One region of the Pseudomonas umsongensis genome, then DNA from elsewhere that is predicted to be linked to it. Evidence: riboswitches for the same ligand, from Rfam matches in the RefSeq annotation. Region 1 holds a riboswitch; each other region holds the start of a gene.
The links. Region 1 has a riboswitch for cobalamin ahead of HGP31_RS13785 (ABC transporter substrate-binding protein). Riboswitches for the same ligand answer to the same signal wherever they lie in the genome.

Region 1 (6,297 bases):
TTGGGATGTCCCTGGTTGTCGAGACCGAGCAATCGCGCTTTCCCTGCGCGGCCACCGCCGCTGTCGAGTTGTGCCCCGAGGTAGGCATGGGCATCCATGCCCACCCCGATCAAGCCCTGGGTGAAGCCCGATTGCACCGTCGCCATCAGCCCGTAGGCCCATTCTTCGGCGTAGCCATTACGCTCATCACGCGGTTTGTAGGCATTACGCGCAGCGCCATTGCGGGCGCCATTGAGGTACTCGCGATGGTCGTAAACCGTGCGATTGAGCACGCTCCAGGCGCTGTCCTGGATAAATCCCTTGGCTTGCGATTGAACTGAATCGGCGAGTGCGAGAGGGCTTGCCAGGGCGAAGAGAATGGCTGATCGGGTATGCATTCCGGGGTGTCCACAAACAAATCAGGATGAGCGCAAGCGCAGGATGTGCGCGCCGTCGAAGGGGTCAATGAGGTAGTGCGCGTGCACCCCGAAAGTCTCCAGCAGGCGTCGCGGGGTCAACACCTCGAGCGGCTTGCCAAGGGCCACCAAGCGCCCTTTTTCCAGCACCGCCAGACGATCGCAGGTGAGTGCCTGGTTGAGGTCGTGCAGGGCAATCACGGTGGTCACGGGCAATGCGTGAACAACGTGCAGAATCGCCATCTGGTGCTGGATATCCAGGTGGTTGGTCGGTTCGTCCAGCAACAGGATCTGCGGGCGCTGGGCCAGGGCGCGAGCGATATGCACGCGCTGACGCTCGCCGCCAGAGAGGCTACGCCACGTGCGCCTGCAAAGATGCGTCGCATCGACGTCGCGCAAGGCTTGATGGACGATGTCTTCGTCCGCCTTCGACCATGGACTCAAGGCCGACAACCACGGCGTTCGGCCCAGGGCCACGGCATCGAACACACTGATCGCATCCAGGGTGTCGGCCTGCTGCTCAACCACCGCCAGGGTTTGGGCGATGGTTCGCCGGGACAGGGCCTTGAGGTCTTGGCCGTTGAGATGGACCGCTCCCCGGCTGGGCCCACGCACACCGGCCAGCAATTTGAGCAGGGTGGATTTTCCAGAGCCGTTGGGCCCGACAAGGCCCAGGGTTTCGCCACGACGAATGTCCAGGTGAATCTGGTGCAAGAGTTCAACATCGCGGATATGCAATCCGAGGCTGGAACAACTCAGCACGGTTTCGTCGGTAACCGGCGCAAGCGCATTCATCGGGCATTCCTCCGACCGACCAGGATCAGCGCAAACACCGGCGCGCCGACCAATGCGGTAATCACGCCGACCGGAATCACCTGGCCCTTGATCAAGGTCCGCGACAGCACATCGGCGGCCACCAGAAACACCGCACCGCCCAGCGCACTCGCCGGCAACAGGCGGGTATGCCGAGTGCCCAGCAACAGCCTGGCGGCGTGGGGAATGACCAGTCCAACGAAACCGATAGAGCCGACAATCGACACCATCACCGCCGTCACCAGGGCGGCGCAACTGATCAACAGAAATTGCACGGGACGAACCGCAATGCCGAGTGAGGCCGCGGAGTCGGCGCCAAAGGTGAAGGCATCCAGTGCCCGCCGGTGCCACAGGCAAACCGCCAGGCCGGCCACCGCAACCGGTACAGCCAGCCACACGGAGGGCCAGCGCACGCCACTGAGATTGCCCAGTAGCCAGAACATGATGCCGCGAGCCTGTTCGGAACTGGCCGACTTGGTGATTAGGAACGCGGTGAGCGCATTGAACAGTTGTGAACCGGCAATGCCCGCCAGGATGATCTGGCCGGTACTGCCGGGCGAACCGCTGGCACGGCCCAGCAATACCACGACGGTGAAGGCGGCGACGGCGCCGGCAAACGCCCCGGCCGACATCGAAATCGCTCCGGCACCCAGGCCCAGCAACGCCACCAGCACCGCACCCGTCGAGGCCCCCGCGGAAATGCCAAGCAGGTAGGGATCGGCCAACGGGTTGCGCAGCAGCGATTGCAGGATCACCCCGCAGGTCGCCAGGCCCGCCCCGCAAGCCGCCGCCACCAACGCGCGAGTCAGGCGGTAGTTCCAGACGATGCCCTCATCGATAGGATCGAGGACATACCCGGCCATCCACATTTTATTGGCCAACACCTGGAACACCACGCCGGGTTCGATGCGGGTTTCACCGATGGCCACGCCGGCGATCACGGCCACGAGCAGCATCACCAGTGCAAGCAGAGTGCGAATCAGCGTCGCGGTCATTTTGGCAGGTCGTAGCGGTTGATGGCCGTTGCCAGCGATTCGAGACCGTCGAACATTCTCAAGCTGGCCTGCATGGCCATGGCGTCGAGGATAATGATGCGGTTGTTTTTCACCGCGTCCATGTTGCGGGTCACGGGATCGCTGCGCAGGAATTGCAGTTTCCGTTGATAGTCGTCAGCCGGGAAACGCCGGCGATCCATGCGGGCGATGACCAGGAATGTCGGGTTGGCCTTGGCGATGGTTTCCCAGCCAACGGTTGGCCACTCTTCGTCGGACTGCACCACATTGCGCACGCCCAAGGTGCCCAGCATGAAGTCGGGGATGCCCTTGTGCCCGGCGACATAGGGATCGATGTCCAGGCTGGCACTGGAAAACCAGACCAGCGCGCTGGTGTGCGTGAGGTCTTTGCCTTGCACCGCGGCAATGGACTTGGCCAGGCTGGCCTGCAGTTGCGCGTTCAGTTGCTGCCCGCGCGCCTGGACATCAAAAATCTCGGCCAGTTGGGTAATGCTTCTGTAGAGACTGTCAATGCGAAACGGCTGCAGGCGGGTGCCGTCGGCCCCCACCAGGTTGTCCTTGGATTCGCAGTCCGAGGGCATGAGATAGGTTGGAATCTGCAGTTCGTGAAACTGCTCGCGGGTAGCGACTGCGCCTTGCGGGCCGACCATCCACTCAAGTTCGACAGCGACCAGTTCCGGGCGCTTGCCGATGACCGACTCGAAACTCGGCTCGTTATCGGCCAGGCGTTCGATCCTGTCGTTTTGCCCCTTGTATTTGCCCAGCACATCATTGAACCACAGCGAAGTGCCGACCAGTTTGTCACCGAGTCCCAGGGCGAAGAGCATTTCGGTGCCGGCCTGGCCGATAGTCACCGCCCGGACAGGGGCGTGCGTGAACGTCAGTGTGCTGCCGCAGTTCTCGATCGTCAGCGGGTAATGAGTAGGGGAGGCACAGGCGAGGGCAGAAAGTCCCAGGCCGGTGACGAGGGTGAAAAAGCGCGGCAACAGCATGATGCAATCTCCATTTGAACCGTACACGCAGCCAGGGTGCAAGGTCTGGAAAACACATCATCGAGCGCTGCCGAAAACAGCAGTGCAAGGCCCATCACCTGAGTGACGCCCGCGCAGATGTCCTTCCCGGACACCCCGCCGGTTAGTGATTTGTTGCTTGGCCGGCAGGTCTCCTGACTGATGCGTCATGGCGTGCTCCAGCCTTCCCGGGAATCGATCCCAGTGGCAGTTCAGGAGCAGGCTCGGCACCTACAGTTGCGGGGGCAGTTCCGTTTGATGCGTTGGCAGCATCACGGATTCCCTATGAATCCCGTTTGGGAACCGGCGGCGGCATGGTAGTCGATCATGCCGCCCGAGGCGAACCCATCGCCTGATCAGAAGTATTTGAGCCAGGCGATATCGCGACGACGCGCCTTCAATGCGGCGAACCAGCGCACCGGTGGATACAGCGTTGCCGCCAGGAGCACGGCGATCAGCCATACGGCACCTATGCCGTCGAAGCCGAAGTAGTCGCCCTGGTTCAGGCCGAAAAATGCCGCGCTGAGCAGATAAAGCATTTTCAGCACATACAGATGGAGCAGGTAGAAAAACATCGGTGCCGCGCCAAATACCGCCAGGATGCTGATCCATTGGCGCTGCCGGGCCCGCTCGAAGCCAAGCAGCAGTAAAAGCCCCACGCCCAGTGTCAGGCACAGGAACAGCAGGGAAGGGGGGTACTTGGTGATGTTGAAGAAACTCATGAGGGTTTCTGTCGTGCTTTCATGAACCACCCACTGCGCTTCGCCATAACCGTTGACCAGGCGCAGGGCGATGAAACCGATCAATGCACAGGCACCTGTCAGCAACAGATAACGCTGACGCATTGCGAACGAGGTAGAGCGTGCGAACCACGGACCGATGCAGTAACCCAGGGCGATGACGCCGATCCACGGCAGCACGGGGTAGGAGGTGCGCAGGCGCAAGTGGTCGGAGAATTCGATCCAGCCGCGATCATGCAAAATCGCCCAAGGCAGGTGCAGCGCCGATCCGGGCGGGAAGTGCAGGGGATCGAGCAGGTTGTGCAAACCGACTATGGCCAGGCCCAGGACACACAATATTGGCCGAGGTAGCCAGGCCAATACAGAGAGGGCAATCATGCTGACACCAATCGCCCAGATCACCTGCAGGTAGATCACAGCAGGCGGGAACTGAAAGGTCCAGGCGAAATTCACCAGGGTGAATTCCAGCACAACCAGGAACAGGCCACGCTTGAACAGGAACATCGACGGCGTGCCCTGGTGCTTTTCACCGTACAGGAATGCCGACAGTCCAGTGAGCAGAACGAACACCGGCGCACACAAATGTGCGAGGGTGCGGCTGAAAAACAACGTTGGCTCCGTGCTGTCGACAAGCATCGGGTCGGTGACCTGGCGGTGCAGGAAGAACGTCTCGCGCACATGATCCAGCAGCATCAGAAGGATCACCAAGCCTCTGAGGGCATCTATGGATATCAGGCGTTGGTTCAGGCTGGTGGTGGGCGGGGTTTGAACAAGGTTTGTCATTGAAAGTCGCAGGCAGGGGGTGGGTCATGCTGTCGGTTAAGAACCGATAATCGTTATGTTGTTATAACGTAACATAAATAATTGATTGTGTGGGCGAAATGCTATTTAACTTTGCAGGAGCCGGCTTGCTGGCGATGACTTCGTTGAGATCAGCGCCGGGCTCGAGGGCCAATCGGGAGACTAGCGGTCAATTACGAGCGGGGCGTCAAGACGGCCAAGGCAACCGCCACGATGAAGAGCGCCGGCACGTCACCTGCCAAGTGCCCCATTTGCCCTGGCTGGGTAACCGCCTGGACGGCCATGATGCCTCCATGTACAGCGCTAGACCACACGGTGAACCAGATGAGGCTCAGATTGGCTAATGGATCACGTGCGGCCAGGATCAAGAAGACGCCAAGTGTGGCGTAGATGCCAACGATCATCATCGGGTAGTCCGAGTGACCGACGTGCCAAGCCCAGCCGGACGGCCAGAACAACATAAGTGGGTAGAGAGCAAGGCACGCGAGGCCAGCCAAAACTAGAGCGACGCGTAAAAACCTGAGGCGATCGACTACGGTCATGGCGGACTCCTCTTCGGGGCTGGCTCTAAATAATAGGCTGAGGCTGCGGCCAGCACTTGGACATATTGATAAGTACCTCTAATCAATTCTCTGCAAAATACATCGTTTGTTTCCCTGTTTTTGCAGACGTAGCATGCATGCCGAAGCAGAATTGAGAGACATACATGTCGACACGCCGCGAGTTCATCAAGCAGGTATCGGTAGTTGCCAGTCTCTCCATCGACGAATCCACGACAGAACAAATTCAGCAAAAAGAATCCAGACTTCGCCGCCGGCTACATCAATTACTTCGTGATCAATGGTGCGGTCATTGCGCCCCAGTTCGGTGATAAGGAAGCAGATACGAAAGCCTTTGACCTGTTGTCTGAACTTTACCCGGACCGCGAGGTGGTGCAGCTCAACATCGACGCAATCGCCGCAGGTGGTGGCGGCATCCACTGTGTGACCAGTCACCAGCCTTCGGTTTAGTCTGGATTATGTAAATCCTGAGATTCAAAGCCCTCCACCGAAGCGATACTGCCAGACGATGCCAACGGCATCGTATTCACTGCCGGTACGGGTATGCGCACCTTCACTCGCAAACAGCTTTAGCGAATTATTTCGGTTCAACGGCAGCGAGAGGGTACCCCCATAGCGTGTATTTTCCTGAAAGTCGTGGTTACCGATCCCATCGACTGAGGTACTCCCGCCAGCGAAGTAGGTCCCATCCAGCGAGGCCCAGACACCGTTACTAAAGGCATAGATAAGATGCACCTGTGCCTGGTAAATCGGGTTCTGGGAAAAAGTACGGTCACCAAGGTACTGGTTATTGTCGGTGTAAAAGGTTCCCGCAGCGGATAATTCCAGGGTCACGGGGCCCAGGCGCTTGGAAACCCCAAGTTCGGGTTTGAATGACCAGCGGTTGTTGCCGAGATTGACCAGCCTGCTGGAGTCGTATTGGCCAAGTGGCGCCGTAATTGCCAGGCTGGCGCCGATAATCACAT
Region 2 (6,297 bases), 770 kb from region 1:
CAGCCTGCGGCAGCTCCTACAGGGGGATTGTCGGAATCTTTCCCGACAAAAATACTAGGACTTTGTCCGGCGCGATGATTGGCGTAAACTGCGCCCAAGCCTGCGAGGAGTTTCCATGACCGCTATTACCATCACCGACGCCGCCCACGATTACCTGGCTGATCTGCTCTCCAAGCAGAACACCCCGGGTATCGGCATCCGCGTCTTCATCACCCAGCCTGGCACCCAGTACGCCGAAACCTGCATTGCGTACTGCAAGCCGGGCGAAGAAAAACCCGAAGACACCGCGCTGGGGCTGAAAAGCTTCACCGCTTACATCGACCATTTCAGCGAAGCGTTCCTGGACGATGCCGTTGTCGACTATGCCACCGACCGCATGGGCGGCCAGTTGACCATCAAGGCGCCAAACGCCAAAGTGCCGATGGTCAACGCCGACAGCCCGGTCAACGAGCGCATCAACTACTACCTGCAAACCGAGATCAATCCTGGGTTGGCCAGCCACGGCGGCCAGGTCAGCCTGATCGACGTGGTCGAAGACGGCATTGCCGTCCTGCAATTCGGCGGCGGTTGCCAAGGCTGCGGCCAGGCTGACGTGACCTTGAAGGAAGGCATTGAGCGCACCTTGCTCGAGCGTATTCCCGAGCTCAAGGGCGTGCGCGACGTGACCGACCACACGCAGAAAGAAAACGCCTACTACTAAGGTGTTCGCTGCAAAATGAAAAAACGGCGCCCATCGTGAGCGCCGATCGTTCCCACGCTCTGCGTGGGAATGCCTCATCGGACGCTCCGCGTTCGGCTTTAGAGGGGACGCAGAGCGTCCCGGGCTGCATTCCCACGCAGAGCGTGGGAACGATCATCATGGCCTGTAGAGATGCGCATGCCCCGCACGATACAGCGACGACTCGCTGAACTGCTCACTGCCCAGCACCCGACCCACAAGAATCAGCGCCGTGCGCCGAAACCCCTTGGCTTCCACCTTGTCGGCAATGTCCTCAAGCGTCCCCACCACCCAGTCCTGATCCGGCCAGGTCGCCCGGTGAATCACCGCAATTGGGCAGTCTGCGCCGTAATGCGGCCGCAGTTCGGCCAGGATTTTCTGCAGGTGTTTGACCCCCAAATGAATCGCCATGGTCGCCCCGTGTTGCGCCAGGCTGCCCAGTTCCTCGCCCGCGGGCATCTCGGTCTTGTCGGCGTAGCGTGTCAGGATCACGCTCTGCGAAACGTCCGGCAAGGTCAGTTCCGCGCCCAGAAGCGCAGCGCAGGCGGCCGTGGCGGTCACGCCGGGGACTATTTCAAAAGGGATGCCGAGTTCTCGCAGGTGGCGTATCTGCTCGCCTATTGCGCCGTACAGGCTCGGGTCACCGGAATGCACGCGCGCCACGTCCTGGCCATTGGCATGGGCCGTCTTGATCAGTTCGATGATCTGTTCCAGGTGCAGTTCGGCGCTGTTGACCACCTGTTCGGCGCAGTGCCCTTCCAACACGGCGGCGGGCACCAGCGAGCCGGCATAGATGATCACCGGGCAACTGCGAATCAACCGCTGGCCTTTGACGGTGATCAGTTCGGGATCGCCGGGACCTGCGCCAATGAAGTAGACCGTCATTAAGAATTCCTGTTGAAAAGGGACGCTGGGCAAGGCTTCAGATGAAGAATGCTCATGATCGAATGCGCAGATTATCGGGAATTTTACGCGGCGCCAGCCAATGCGAGGGTAGCCTGGGCATATTTTTGGCGTGGGATCAGCAATGTAGCCGGGCCGTTGGCCAGTTGCTCGGCCAGTGCCAGGGCGGCACTTTCCGCTACGCCATAGCACCCGGTGCGTTCAAAGGCGATGTCCGAATGATGGCTCAGTCGGGGTTGATAGCTCGCCAGTTGTTCACTGCTGAAATACATCATCTGTAACCCAAGCTGTTCGGCCAGTTCGTTCAGCGCCGGTTCGTTGCGCTTCAAGTCGATGCTGGCCAGGGCCTTGATCCGATGCAGTTCGATCTGGTGCGCCTGCAGTGCCTGGTCAAGCAGTGCCCGCAACGTGCTGACGGGGCAGCCACGCTGGCAGCCCAGGCCGACCACCAGGGTCGGCGCTGCGCTGAGGCCTGTCATGCGGGGTATTGACCATCGCTTTTGCGGCGGAACAACCAGGCACTGATCAGGCCCAGGGCCAGCCAGAACGCCATGTTGGTCAGCTGCGAAGCGATCTTGAACTGAGTTTCCAGTGCCTCTGGAGCGAGCATCGAGTGCACTTGCGGTTGCGGAGCGCCAATCACATGAGGCACCGCAAGGATCGCCACGCCAAGGACTTTCATCAGCCAGTGACGGCTGAACACGATCAGGGCGATACCGACAGCGGTGGAGGCGGCGGTGCCGATCCACCAGAGTTGGCGTTGCGCCAGATCGGCAGCCGCGGTGCCCGGCAACTCAGGTGGCAGGCCAAGCGTCGGCGCCAGCACAAATGTCGCGTAGCCAGCCAAGCCCCAGAGCAGGCCCTGGGAGGTTTTGGTCGGCGCGCGCAGGGTGTAGAGACCAGCGAGCATCAGGGCGAAACCAACCGCCACTACCAGGTTACCGCCAGTGGTCGACAGCACACGCTGCCAGCCGTCTTCCGGTTCCCAGGCTTCGGCATCGTGGGTATGTGCGGCTACACCAGCGGCGTGTTCATGAACTTCAACCGCTGCTGGTCCTGATTGTTCGTAGGTTTCGGCCTGCAAAATCAGCGGTGAAACCCACAAGCTTTGCAGCAGGGTCAGCAGCAGGGCGGCCAGCAACCCGGTGAAACCTGCGGTTTGCGCAATACGCTTGATCATGTCGACAGGTCTCAATGGCACGGGAACGCGGAACTGTGGCGCGTATCGTGTGCGGCGTTGTGCACTGCTTCGATGTGCGAGAAACCGGCGAAATACACCAGGCTGGCGCCGAGGATTGACGCAAAAAACGCCGCGGTCAGGCGTTGGGACAGGGTAGTGGTGCTGCTGGCGGCATTGCTGTGGCCGGTGCTGCTGATAATCGACATGGCGCTTCCCTCTGTTCGGTCAGCGGGGAATAAGAGCGCAAGCAGAACTCCGCACGACCGAGCGCGCAGAAGTCCGAACAGCGCCCGCCCACCGCGGGTTTGTTGATTGAAGTGATGGTGATGGTCACTTTGTGTTGCGGGCCGGTCTCCGGGCTCACGAGGGGCGCAGGCGTTAGCCTGAACCTTCCAGCGTCACCTTCCCATGCCGCATTGGCACAGTGGATCTGACGCTTCACTCGCTTACCGTTGCGGGGGCAGCACCGGACTGACATGGCCTGAAGTAAAGCACATGATTCACCGGTTTCCCGTTTCACCCTGTGAAGGGCACCCGTAACAAGATGCGTAGGAGAGCATGGGCGGGGGGCGGGCGTCAATTGGCAAGGGTTCTCACTTGAACATCGAGTTGTTCCCTTCGAGCAAGCCCGCTCCCACATTTGACCGAGTTCCTTCAGGGCAGACCCTCAAGTGTGGGAGCGGGCTTGCTCGCGAAGGGCGCACCGCAGGAATCATGTGAACATTGACCCGCCCCGATACCATGCGTAGCCTTGCGCTTTCGAGGTTCTTCGGCGTTTGTCGAAGCTAAGAAGGGAACGCGGTCAATGCCGCGGCTGCCCCCGCAACTGTGAACGGTTCAGTTTCTGCCATGCCACTGCATGCGCCAGCCATGGCGCGCGCGGGAAGGCGCAGCAACCGCCAGTCCAACGACTGGCCAGCCGTCAGCCAGGAGACCTGCCTCGATACAGATTCTCACTACAACCGGGCGGGGTGATCCGGTGGCGAACGCTTCCTGCGCGCGTGTGCGTTGCCGGTTCTCGTCCCGTATGCCCGCCACCTTGCCAAAGGGCATCCGATGAAAACACTGGCCAAACTCCCCGTCACCATCGTCACCGGCTTCCTCGGCTCGGGCAAAACCACCTTGCTGCGGCACATGCTCGACAACGCCCAAGGCCGCCGCATCGCGGTGATCGTCAACGAGTTCGGCGAGCTGGGCATTGACGGCGAAATCCTCAAGCAGTGCTCTATCGGTTGCACCGAAGAAGAGGCCAACGGCCGTGTCTACGAACTGGCCAACGGCTGCCTGTGCTGCACCGTACAGGAAGAGTTCTTCCCGGTGATGCGCGAACTGGTGGCCCGTCGTGGCGACCTAGACCACATCCTGATCGAAACGTCCGGCCTGGCCCTGCCAAAACCTTTGGTCCAGGCCTTCCAGTGGCCGGAAATTCGCAGTGCCTGCACCGTAGACGCGGTGATCACCGTGGTCGATAGCCCGGCCGTCGCGGCTGGCACGTTCGCCGCGTTCCCGGATCAAGTCGACGCCATGCGCAAACTCGACCCGAACCTGGATCACGAATCGCCTTTGCACGAGCTGTTCGCCGACCAGTTGGCCAGCGCCGACCTGGTGATCCTCAACAAGGCCGACCTGATCAGCCCTGAAGACCTGGCACGGGTACGCCTGGAAGTCGCCGAGGAACTGCCACCAGCGGTGAAAGTCATCGAAGCCAGTAGCGGGCGCCTGCCGCTGGACGTGTTGATCGGCCTCGGTGCCGGGTCCGAAGAACACATCGACAGCCGTCACAGCCATCACGATCACCACCATGAAGGCGAAGACGATCACGACCACGATGCCTTCGATTCAATCTCCATCGAACTGCCGGCATCTGACGAAAGCCTGCTGATGGATGCACTGACCCAACTGGTGGTGCAGCACGGCATCCTGCGCGTCAAAGGTTTCGCCGCGGTCCCGAACAAACCGATGCGCCTGCTGATCCAGGGCGTGGGCACCCGATTCGACAAGCATTTCGACCGCCAGTGGAGCGCTGAAGAAGCACGCACCACCCGTCTGGTGTTGATTGGCCAGGCGCTGGACGCCACAACGCTCGAAGCGCAATTGCGCGCCGCGCTCAGCGTGTAACCCATGCACCTGCTCAGGACCCAGCCCGGCGGATTCGTGTCGGACGACAACATTGCCGACCTAGGGCAAACCCCCGCCGAGCTGGTTATCCTGTGCAGCGGCGACTCCAGCCTGGCGTTGCTTGCCGAAGCGGCGCAGCAGTTGCCCGACGACTACCCAAGCGTGCGCCTGGCCAACCCGATGCAGGTGCAGAACCATGCATCAGTTGATCTGTATGTCGACGAAGTCCTGCGCCACGCCAAGGTCATCCTGATTTCGCTGCACGGCGGCATTGCCTATTGGCGCTATGGCGTCGAGCGGTTGGTGGAGTTGTCGCAGCGGGGTGTACAGCTGATCCTGGTGCCGGGCGATGATCGACCGGACCCGGAGCTCAGTGATCTGAGTACCGTGGGTGCCGGAGATCGCGACCGGCTGTGGCAATTCCTGCGTCAGGGTGGCATGGGCAATGCCCTCGACTTTTTCCGTTGCCTGGCCAATCGTTGGCTCGATCGCGACTACGTCTGGGCCGAGCCGCACACCTTGCCGCGTACGGCGATTTACCACCCACAAAAAAGCCCTGCGGCGCTGAACGACTGGCGGGCCCAGTGGCAGAGCGGTCAGCCACTGGCGGCGGTGCTGTTCTATCGCTCGCATTTGCAAGCCGCGAATACCGCTTTCATTGATGTTTTCTGTCAGCGCTTGCAGGCGGCGGGGCTTAATCCGTTGCCAATTGCGCTGGCCAGCCTGAAAGAGCCTGGCTGCCTTGCCGTGGTCGAGGACTGGCTGGATGAAGTCGAGGCGGGGGTGATTCTCAATACCACCGGTTTCGCCCAATCCAGTCCGGAGGCACCGCACTTGCGGCCATTTCGCCGCAATATCCCGGTGATCCAGGCCATTTGCGCCCAAGACAATGAACCGGGTTGGCGAGCCAGCGAACAAGGCCTCGGCCCCCGCGATCTGGCGATGCACATTGCGCTGCCGGAAATGGACGGGCGCATCATCAGTCGGCCGATCAGCTTCAAGGACCTGGCCTGGCGCAGCGAGCGCAGTCAGTCCGACGTGGTCTGCTATCGCGCTCAGCCAGAACGCATGGACTTTGTCGCGCAACTGGCGCGGCGCTGGATCGATCTGGCGCGGTTGCCCAATGGCGAAAAACGCATAGCGCTGATTCTGGCAAATTACCCGACCCGTGATGGTCGGATAGGCAACGGCGTCGGGCTCGATACACCGGCTGCGGCTTTGAATATCCTGCGTGCGCTGCATAAAGAAGGCTATCCGCTGCCAGCCGATCTGCCTGCCAGCGGCACCGCGTTGATCCAGCAATTGTTGGGCGGTGTCAGCAACGACCTCGAAACCCTCGATCAACGCCCGTGCCAGCAAAGCCTGGCCATGGACGATT
Region 3 (6,297 bases), 1.1 Mb from region 1:
GTTGGCCCCTGGGTACGCCAGCATTTCAACGCCAGTCGGGTCTTGCCCAACAGTGCATAGGTCAGCGCCACCAGGCGCGCCGGAATGTAATTGAGCACGTCGTCGATCTTGGCCGCCGCCCAGCCGAAACGCTCGAAGCGTTCGTTGCGATAGCCCCACATCGCGTCCAGGGTGTTGCTCAAACGGTAGAGCACCACGCCGGGCGCACCGGCCACGGCAAACCAGAACAGCGCGGCGAACACCGCGTCGCTGCCGTTTTCCAGCACCGATTCGGTGGCGGCACGGGCCACGGCGGTTTCATCCAGATCACTGGTTTTGCGGCTGACCAGATAACTCACGCGTTGGCGCGCTTCTTCAAGGTCACCGCTGCGCAAGGCCTTGGCCACCGGCGTGACGTGCTCGCCGAGGCTGCGCATGCCCAGGGCGCAATAGAGCGCGAGAATCTCGACGATCCAGCCGACGTACGGCGCCCATGAGAGCGCCGTGGCCAACAGGGTCAGCGGCACTACGGCGATCACCCACGCGGTGACCCCATGGCTGCGCCAGCCGCGACCGCCACCATTGAAACGTTGCTCGATGCGCTCGGCGAAACGGCCAAACGCCACCAGCGGATGCCAGCGCTTGGGCTCACCCAGCAGCGCATCCAGCGCTACCGCGGCGACACTCAACAACGCCACACTCATTGACTCACTCCCCAATAATTTTCGTACAGCAGCTCACTCAACGGACGCGCCTGCGCCCAGCCTTCGAGCACCAGCATTGGCGCCGGATAGAAGGCCTTGACCGGTCCCAGGCAGAGAATGGCCAGGGGCTTGGCACCAGGCGGCAGGCCCAGCAGGTCCGCCAAGGCTTGCGGTTCGAACAGCGAGACCCAGCCCATGCCCAGCCCTTCGGCGCGGGACGCCAGCCAGAGGTTCTGGATGGCGCAAGACAACGAGGCCAGGTCCATTTCCGGCAGGGTGCGACGACCGAAGATGTGCCGTTCGCGATCGTCCATCAACGCGGCGACCAGCACTTCGGCGCAATCGTTGATGCCCTCGACCTTGAGGTGCATGAATTCGTCGGTGCGCTCACCCAGGGCCTCGGCGGTGCGGATACGTTCTTGCTCCACCAGCTGTTGGATCTGGCCACGCAAGGCTCGATCGCTGATGCGGATGAACCGCCAGGGCTGCATCAGGCCGACACTTGGGGCCTGATGCGCGGCTTCGAGCAGGCGTCGCAGCAGCTCGGGCTCGACCGTGCCGCCGGCGAAGTGACGCATGTCGCGGCGTTCACCGATGGCGCGGTAGACCGCGTCGCGTTCGGCCTGGCTGAAGGCGTTGTCAGTCATGGCTCTTCGCGAGCAGGCTCGCTCCCACATTTGATATGCGTTCCCCTGTGGGAGCGAGCCTGCTCGCGAAGGCGTCCGTCCAGTCAGGCGCAAACAAAGCGGCAATCGCTGATGGATTGGACGGGAAATAAAAGTGCACGTAAGAGGCCGTCATCCGCCCCTCACGATAAACCGCTTCGGCCCCACGCCCGCCGTTAGGACTCAGGCCACGGGCAATCGGAACAAGCTCGGTCGTGGTCAACGAATGGTGATAGGTATGCCCGCGCAAAGAACCTTCCGGCAGCTCAACCGCTTGCAGAGCCAATGCAGCAAGGCGCTTTTGCATCACCGCGTCGCCCTTCAACAAGCCGACCAGCTCGGCACGAGTGCCCTCGACATCGGTCAGCGAATCGAGCAAATAAAGCATGCCGCCGCATTCGGCCAGCAAGGGTTTGCCTGCCGCGTGGTGGGCGCGGATGGCGCTGAGCATGGCAGTGTTCTGCGCCAATGCCACGTGGTGCAATTCCGGATAGCCACCCGGCAGGTACAGGCTGTCGGCCTCTGGCAAACCTGCATCACGGATCGGCGAGAAAAACCGCAGCTCGGCGCCCATCGCCCGCAGCACATCGAGACTGGCGCCATAGGTAAAGGCAAACGCTTCGTCACGGGCCACGGCGATGCGCACGCCAGCCAGCAAGGGCTCGACTGTCACCACATCGGGCGCGGCGAATTCCACCGCCGGCGGCAGTTCGACTTCGCAACTGCCGGCCAGGGCCTCGGCCGCCGCATCGAGGCGCACATCCAGGTCATTCAACTCGCTGGCCTGCACCAGGCCAAGGTGTCGACTCGGCAATTCGATCCCGGTCTCCCGTGACAAGGCGCCATACCAGCGCAGGCCTTCGGTCAGGCTGCCTTCGAGCAGTTGCGCGTGGCGCAGGGTGCCCACGCGGTTGGCCAGCACGCCGGCAAACGGCAAGTCCGGCTGATAACGCGCCAGGCCCAGGGCCAGTGCGCCGAAGGTCTGGGCCATGGCGGTGCCGTCGATCACAGCGAGCACCGGCACGCCGAAATGCCGCGCCAGGTCAGCGCTGGACGGCGTACCGTCGAACAGCCCCATGACGCCTTCGATCAGGATCAGGTCAGCGTCGCCAGCGGCCTCCCACAACAGGCGGCGACTGTCCAGCTCGCCGACCATCCACATGTCCAGTTGATACACCGGCGCACCGCTGGCGCGTTCGAGGATCATCGGATCGAGAAAGTCCGGGCCGCACTTGAACACGCGAACCTTACGGCCCTGGTTACGATGCAACCGGGCCAGCGCAGCGGTCACGGTGGTCTTGCCCTGGCCGGACGCCGGCGCAGCAATCAGCACCGCCGGGCAACGTCGAGGCTGGTTCACAGCTCCACGCCTTTTTGCGCCTTGATACCGGCCTGGAAGGCGTGCTTGATCATGCCCATTTCAGTGACGGTATCCGCCAGTTCAACCATCTGCGGCTTGGCGCCGCGACCAGTAACCACCACGTGCTGCATAGGCGGACGCGCCTGCAAATCGCTGAGCACCTGATCGAGATCGAGGTAGCCGTGCTTGAGGGCGATGTTCAGTTCGTCCAGCACCACCAGGCCGATGGACGGGTCGCGCAGCAGTTGCTGCGACACCGCCCAGGCCGCTTCGGCAGCCGCGATGTCGCGCTGGCGATCCTGTGTTTCCCAGGTGAAGCCCTCGCCCATCACATGAAAACGCACCTGCTCGGGAAAGCGCCGGAAGAACAGCTCTTCACCGGTGCTGTTACGCCCCTTGATGAACTGCACCACGCCGCACTGCATGCCATGCCCCATGGCACGCGCCAGCATGCCGAACGCCGAACTGCTCTTGCCTTTGCCATTGCCGGTCAGCACCAGCAGCAGGCCACATTCGTTTGGGGAATTGGCGATGCGTTCGTCGATCACGGCCTTTTTGCGCAGCATGCGCGCCAGGTGACGTTCGTCACGATCAGGATTGTCAGACATGGGGGAGCTCTCCGTTGAGGCAGGATTAACGGCGGGCAGGCACAAGAATAGACGGCAAGAAGCCTGGCATCGCCCACCGTGATGCCGCTTGGATGGATCAGGCCGGTCTCCGGGCTCATGAGCGGCGTGACGCCTCGCTGCGCGCCTTCCCGCATCGATGGATCGACGCAGTGGCTTCAAGCGCAGTTTTCACTCATTTACCGTTGCGGGGGCAGCGCCGGGATCGCAGGGCTTCATCGACTGAAGCGCTCACTCACCGGCTTCCCTGTTTCACTCTGTCGACCCAAGCCACAGAGCACCTGAAACAAGCGGCGAAGGTTAGAGGGTTGGGGGTGGAGCGTCAATTGAAGACAGGGTGCCGGAACGAATAACTGCCAACCATTCATAAAATGACGTCAATCTTGTGTCACACTCACTTCAGCGATATCAATTTGCCACAATCTCACAACACAATAATAAGGTGAGCCCTATGCAAGGCATGATCATCAGTAATCCGAAGCTGGAATTCCTGCGTCCGGTGCTGGAGCGCTGGTTCGACTGTATCGATCGTTATAACGCCGTTCGCGGCGACAACGAGACACCCTACTGGCTCGATGAAAAAGCCAACCTCGGCCTGCTTTCTGCCGCGGCTTGGATGGCTGAGATGGTCACACTGCAACAATCGCCCACGCGCAAACAGACCGAAGAAGGCGAACGCAACGGCCGCGCCGACCTGTTTATCGCCACCACCGAAGATCGCGCCTGGCTGCAGGCCACGCAGCGCTGGCCACGCGTTAACAGCCTGAACCTGACCCAGGCCTTGCTGGACATCACCAGTGACGCGAAAAAAATCAGCTACGCCAGCGACCTGAGAATCGGCTGCCTGTTCGTCGCTCCCCACAAGAGCCAGCAAGGCGCCACCCCGGAGGAACTCCAGGACATGGTCGATGACCTGCAAAAGGAGCATTGCTGCGCCGTGGCCTGGTATTTCCCCTATGCCTATCGCAAATTGCGCAATGAAGCCGGTCACTATCACCCAGGCATTGCCGTGTTGCTCAAGGAAGCTCGCGGCTAAAGGTTGAACCATCGGGCTTTGCCGCTTCTCTATGATTTAAGTCACTGCATTCATAGGGAAGGTCAGCAATGCGCACATCCGAGCTGGTTTTCGTCATCGCATTAGCGGGAGGGCTCGTCGCCTGTGGCGAAACCGCCCGCTTGCAAGTCACCGACGGCATCGGGCCGTCCCCCAAGCTACCGGAACCGAACAAGACGCTGTTCCCGACAATGAACATCGCCCCGGCCATTGGCTGGGCGGACGGCGCAAAACCCGTCGCGGCCAGCGGTACTCATGTCGGCGCATTTGCCGAGAACCTCGATCATCCACGCTGGCTTTATGTGCTGCCCAATGGCGACGTGCTGGTTGCCGAAACCAATGCCCCGCCCAAACCCGATGACAACAAAGGCATCAAGGGCTGGATCACCAAGAAAGTCATGGGGCGCGCCGGTGCCGGCGTGCCGAGCCCGAACCGCATCACCCTGCTGCGAGATGGCAACCACGATGGCGTTGCCGAAACCCGCACGGTATTCCTGGAAAACCTCAACTCGCCCTTCGGCATGACCCTGGTCGGCAATGACCTGTACGTGGCCGACACCGACCGGCTGTTGCGCTTCCATTATGAGAACGGCGACACGGCAATCCAGAACAAACCGATCAAGGTCGTCGACTTGCCAGGGGGCACCCTGAACCACCACTGGACCAAAAACGTCATCGCCAGCAAGGACGGCAGCAAGCTGTATGTCACGGTGGGCTCCAACAGCAACGTCGGCGAAAACGGCATGGACCAGGAGCAAGGGCGCGCGGCGATCTGGGAAGTGGATCGCGCCACCGGCAACCACCGGATCTTCGCTTCAGGCCTGCGCAACCCCAACGGCATGGCCTGGGAGCCGCAAAGCGGTGCGCTGTGGACGGCCGTGAATGAGCGGGACGAAATCGGCAGCGACCTGGTGCCGGACTACATCACCTCGGTGAAAGACGGCGCCTTCTATGGCTGGCCATTCAGTTATTACGGCCAGCATGTCGACGAGCGTGTCGACCCGCAAAACCCGGACCTGGTGGCCAAGGCGATCGCCCCGGACTATGCGGTGGGGCCTCACACCGCTTCACTTGGCCTGACGTTTGCCGAAGGCAACAGGTTGCCGGCGCAGTTCAAGGAAGGCGCGTTCATCGGCCAGCATGGCTCCTGGAACCGCAAGCCGCACAGCGGTTACAAAGTGATTTTCGTGCCCTTCAGCGGTGGCAAGCCAAGCGGGCAACCGGTGGATGTGCTCACCGGGTTCCTCAATGATGAGGAAAAAGCCATGGGTCGGCCGGTGGGCGTGGTGATCGATCAGCAAGGCGCCTTGCTGGTGGCCGATGATGTGGGGAATAAGGTGTGGCGGGTGTCGGCCGCTCATTAACCTGCACTTGAAAAACAGGCCGACCGGTCGGCTTTTGCTTTGGCTTTGGCTTTTGCTTGGCTTTAGATCTTGATTTTCTTGCCCCCTCACACCCTGAGTCTGTCCGTCAACCTGTGACGACGTCCATCGGGGCCTCTACCAACGTTGATCCATGCCGCATCGAAGCTTGTTGTGGGAGATTGTTTTCTGAGTACATATCCGTTGCTGCGGTAACGGCTACTTATGGTTTCGCCCTTACGGCGACTCACTTTTTCAAACGCCAAAAAGTAAGCAAAAGGCTTTGCCCCACCACTTGGTGCCTCGCTAGGGCTCGGCATGCCCTCTCTCCGGCATTGCTCCGTGGGTCGCCGCGATGGGCCATCCCTGGCCCAGCGCGGCTAAACCGGCGTCCTGCCGGTTTCCCCACTGCGCAATGCCTGCGTTCGGCCATCGTGGTTAACGGGGCACTCAGATCAAAAGCCAAAGCGAGGCGGCCTTAAAGCCGACCTGGCTTGTGCAGATACCCCCAATCCCCTGTAGGAGCCAGGCTTGCCGGCGAAGAACGA

Region 2: linked by a shared signal. The riboswitch ahead of cobW (cobalamin biosynthesis protein CobW) and the one ahead of HGP31_RS13785 (ABC transporter substrate-binding protein) in region 1 are both predicted to bind cobalamin.
Region 3: linked by a shared signal. The riboswitch ahead of cobO (cob(I)yrinic acid a,c-diamide adenosyltransferase) and the one ahead of HGP31_RS13785 (ABC transporter substrate-binding protein) in region 1 are both predicted to bind cobalamin.

What each region holds. Positions count from the first base shown of each region.
Region 1 covers NZ_CP051487.1:3,018,892-3,025,188, forward strand. Annotated here, with positions in the region: gene HGP31_RS13770 (OprD family porin) at 1-377, opposite strand, end outside; gene HGP31_RS13775 (ABC transporter ATP-binding protein) at 399-1,190, opposite strand; gene HGP31_RS13780 (FecCD family ABC transporter permease) at 1,187-2,203, opposite strand; gene HGP31_RS13785 (ABC transporter substrate-binding protein) at 2,200-3,213, opposite strand; cobalamin riboswitch at 3,360-3,554, opposite strand; gene HGP31_RS13790 (acetyltransferase domain-containing protein) at 3,588-4,754, opposite strand; gene HGP31_RS13795 (DUF6632 domain-containing protein) at 4,946-5,314, opposite strand; partial or broken gene HGP31_RS13800 (agmatine deiminase family protein) at 5,525-5,782, shown strand; gene HGP31_RS13805 (transporter) at 5,807-6,297, opposite strand, start outside.
Region 2 covers NZ_CP051487.1:3,789,936-3,796,232, reverse strand. Annotated here, with positions in the region: gene nfuA (Fe-S biogenesis protein NfuA) at 116-700, shown strand; gene cobM (precorrin-4 C(11)-methyltransferase) at 857-1,603, opposite strand; gene HGP31_RS17085 (cobalamin biosynthesis protein) at 1,687-2,100, opposite strand; gene HGP31_RS17080 (CbtA family protein) at 2,097-2,801, opposite strand; gene HGP31_RS17075 (CbtB domain-containing protein) at 2,813-3,007, opposite strand; cobalamin riboswitch at 3,130-3,354, opposite strand; cobalamin riboswitch at 3,547-3,758, shown strand; gene cobW (cobalamin biosynthesis protein CobW) at 3,858-4,919, shown strand; gene cobN (cobaltochelatase subunit CobN) at 4,923-6,297, shown strand, end outside.
Region 3 covers NZ_CP051487.1:1,911,691-1,917,987, reverse strand. Annotated here, with positions in the region: gene cbiB (adenosylcobinamide-phosphate synthase CbiB) at 1-683, opposite strand, end outside; gene bluB (5,6-dimethylbenzimidazole synthase) at 680-1,330, opposite strand; gene HGP31_RS08735 (cobyrinic acid a,c-diamide synthase CobB) at 1,323-2,708, opposite strand; gene cobO (cob(I)yrinic acid a,c-diamide adenosyltransferase) at 2,705-3,316, opposite strand; cobalamin riboswitch at 3,400-3,634, opposite strand; gene HGP31_RS08725 (hypothetical protein) at 3,786-4,370, shown strand; gene HGP31_RS08720 (PQQ-dependent sugar dehydrogenase) at 4,439-5,752, shown strand.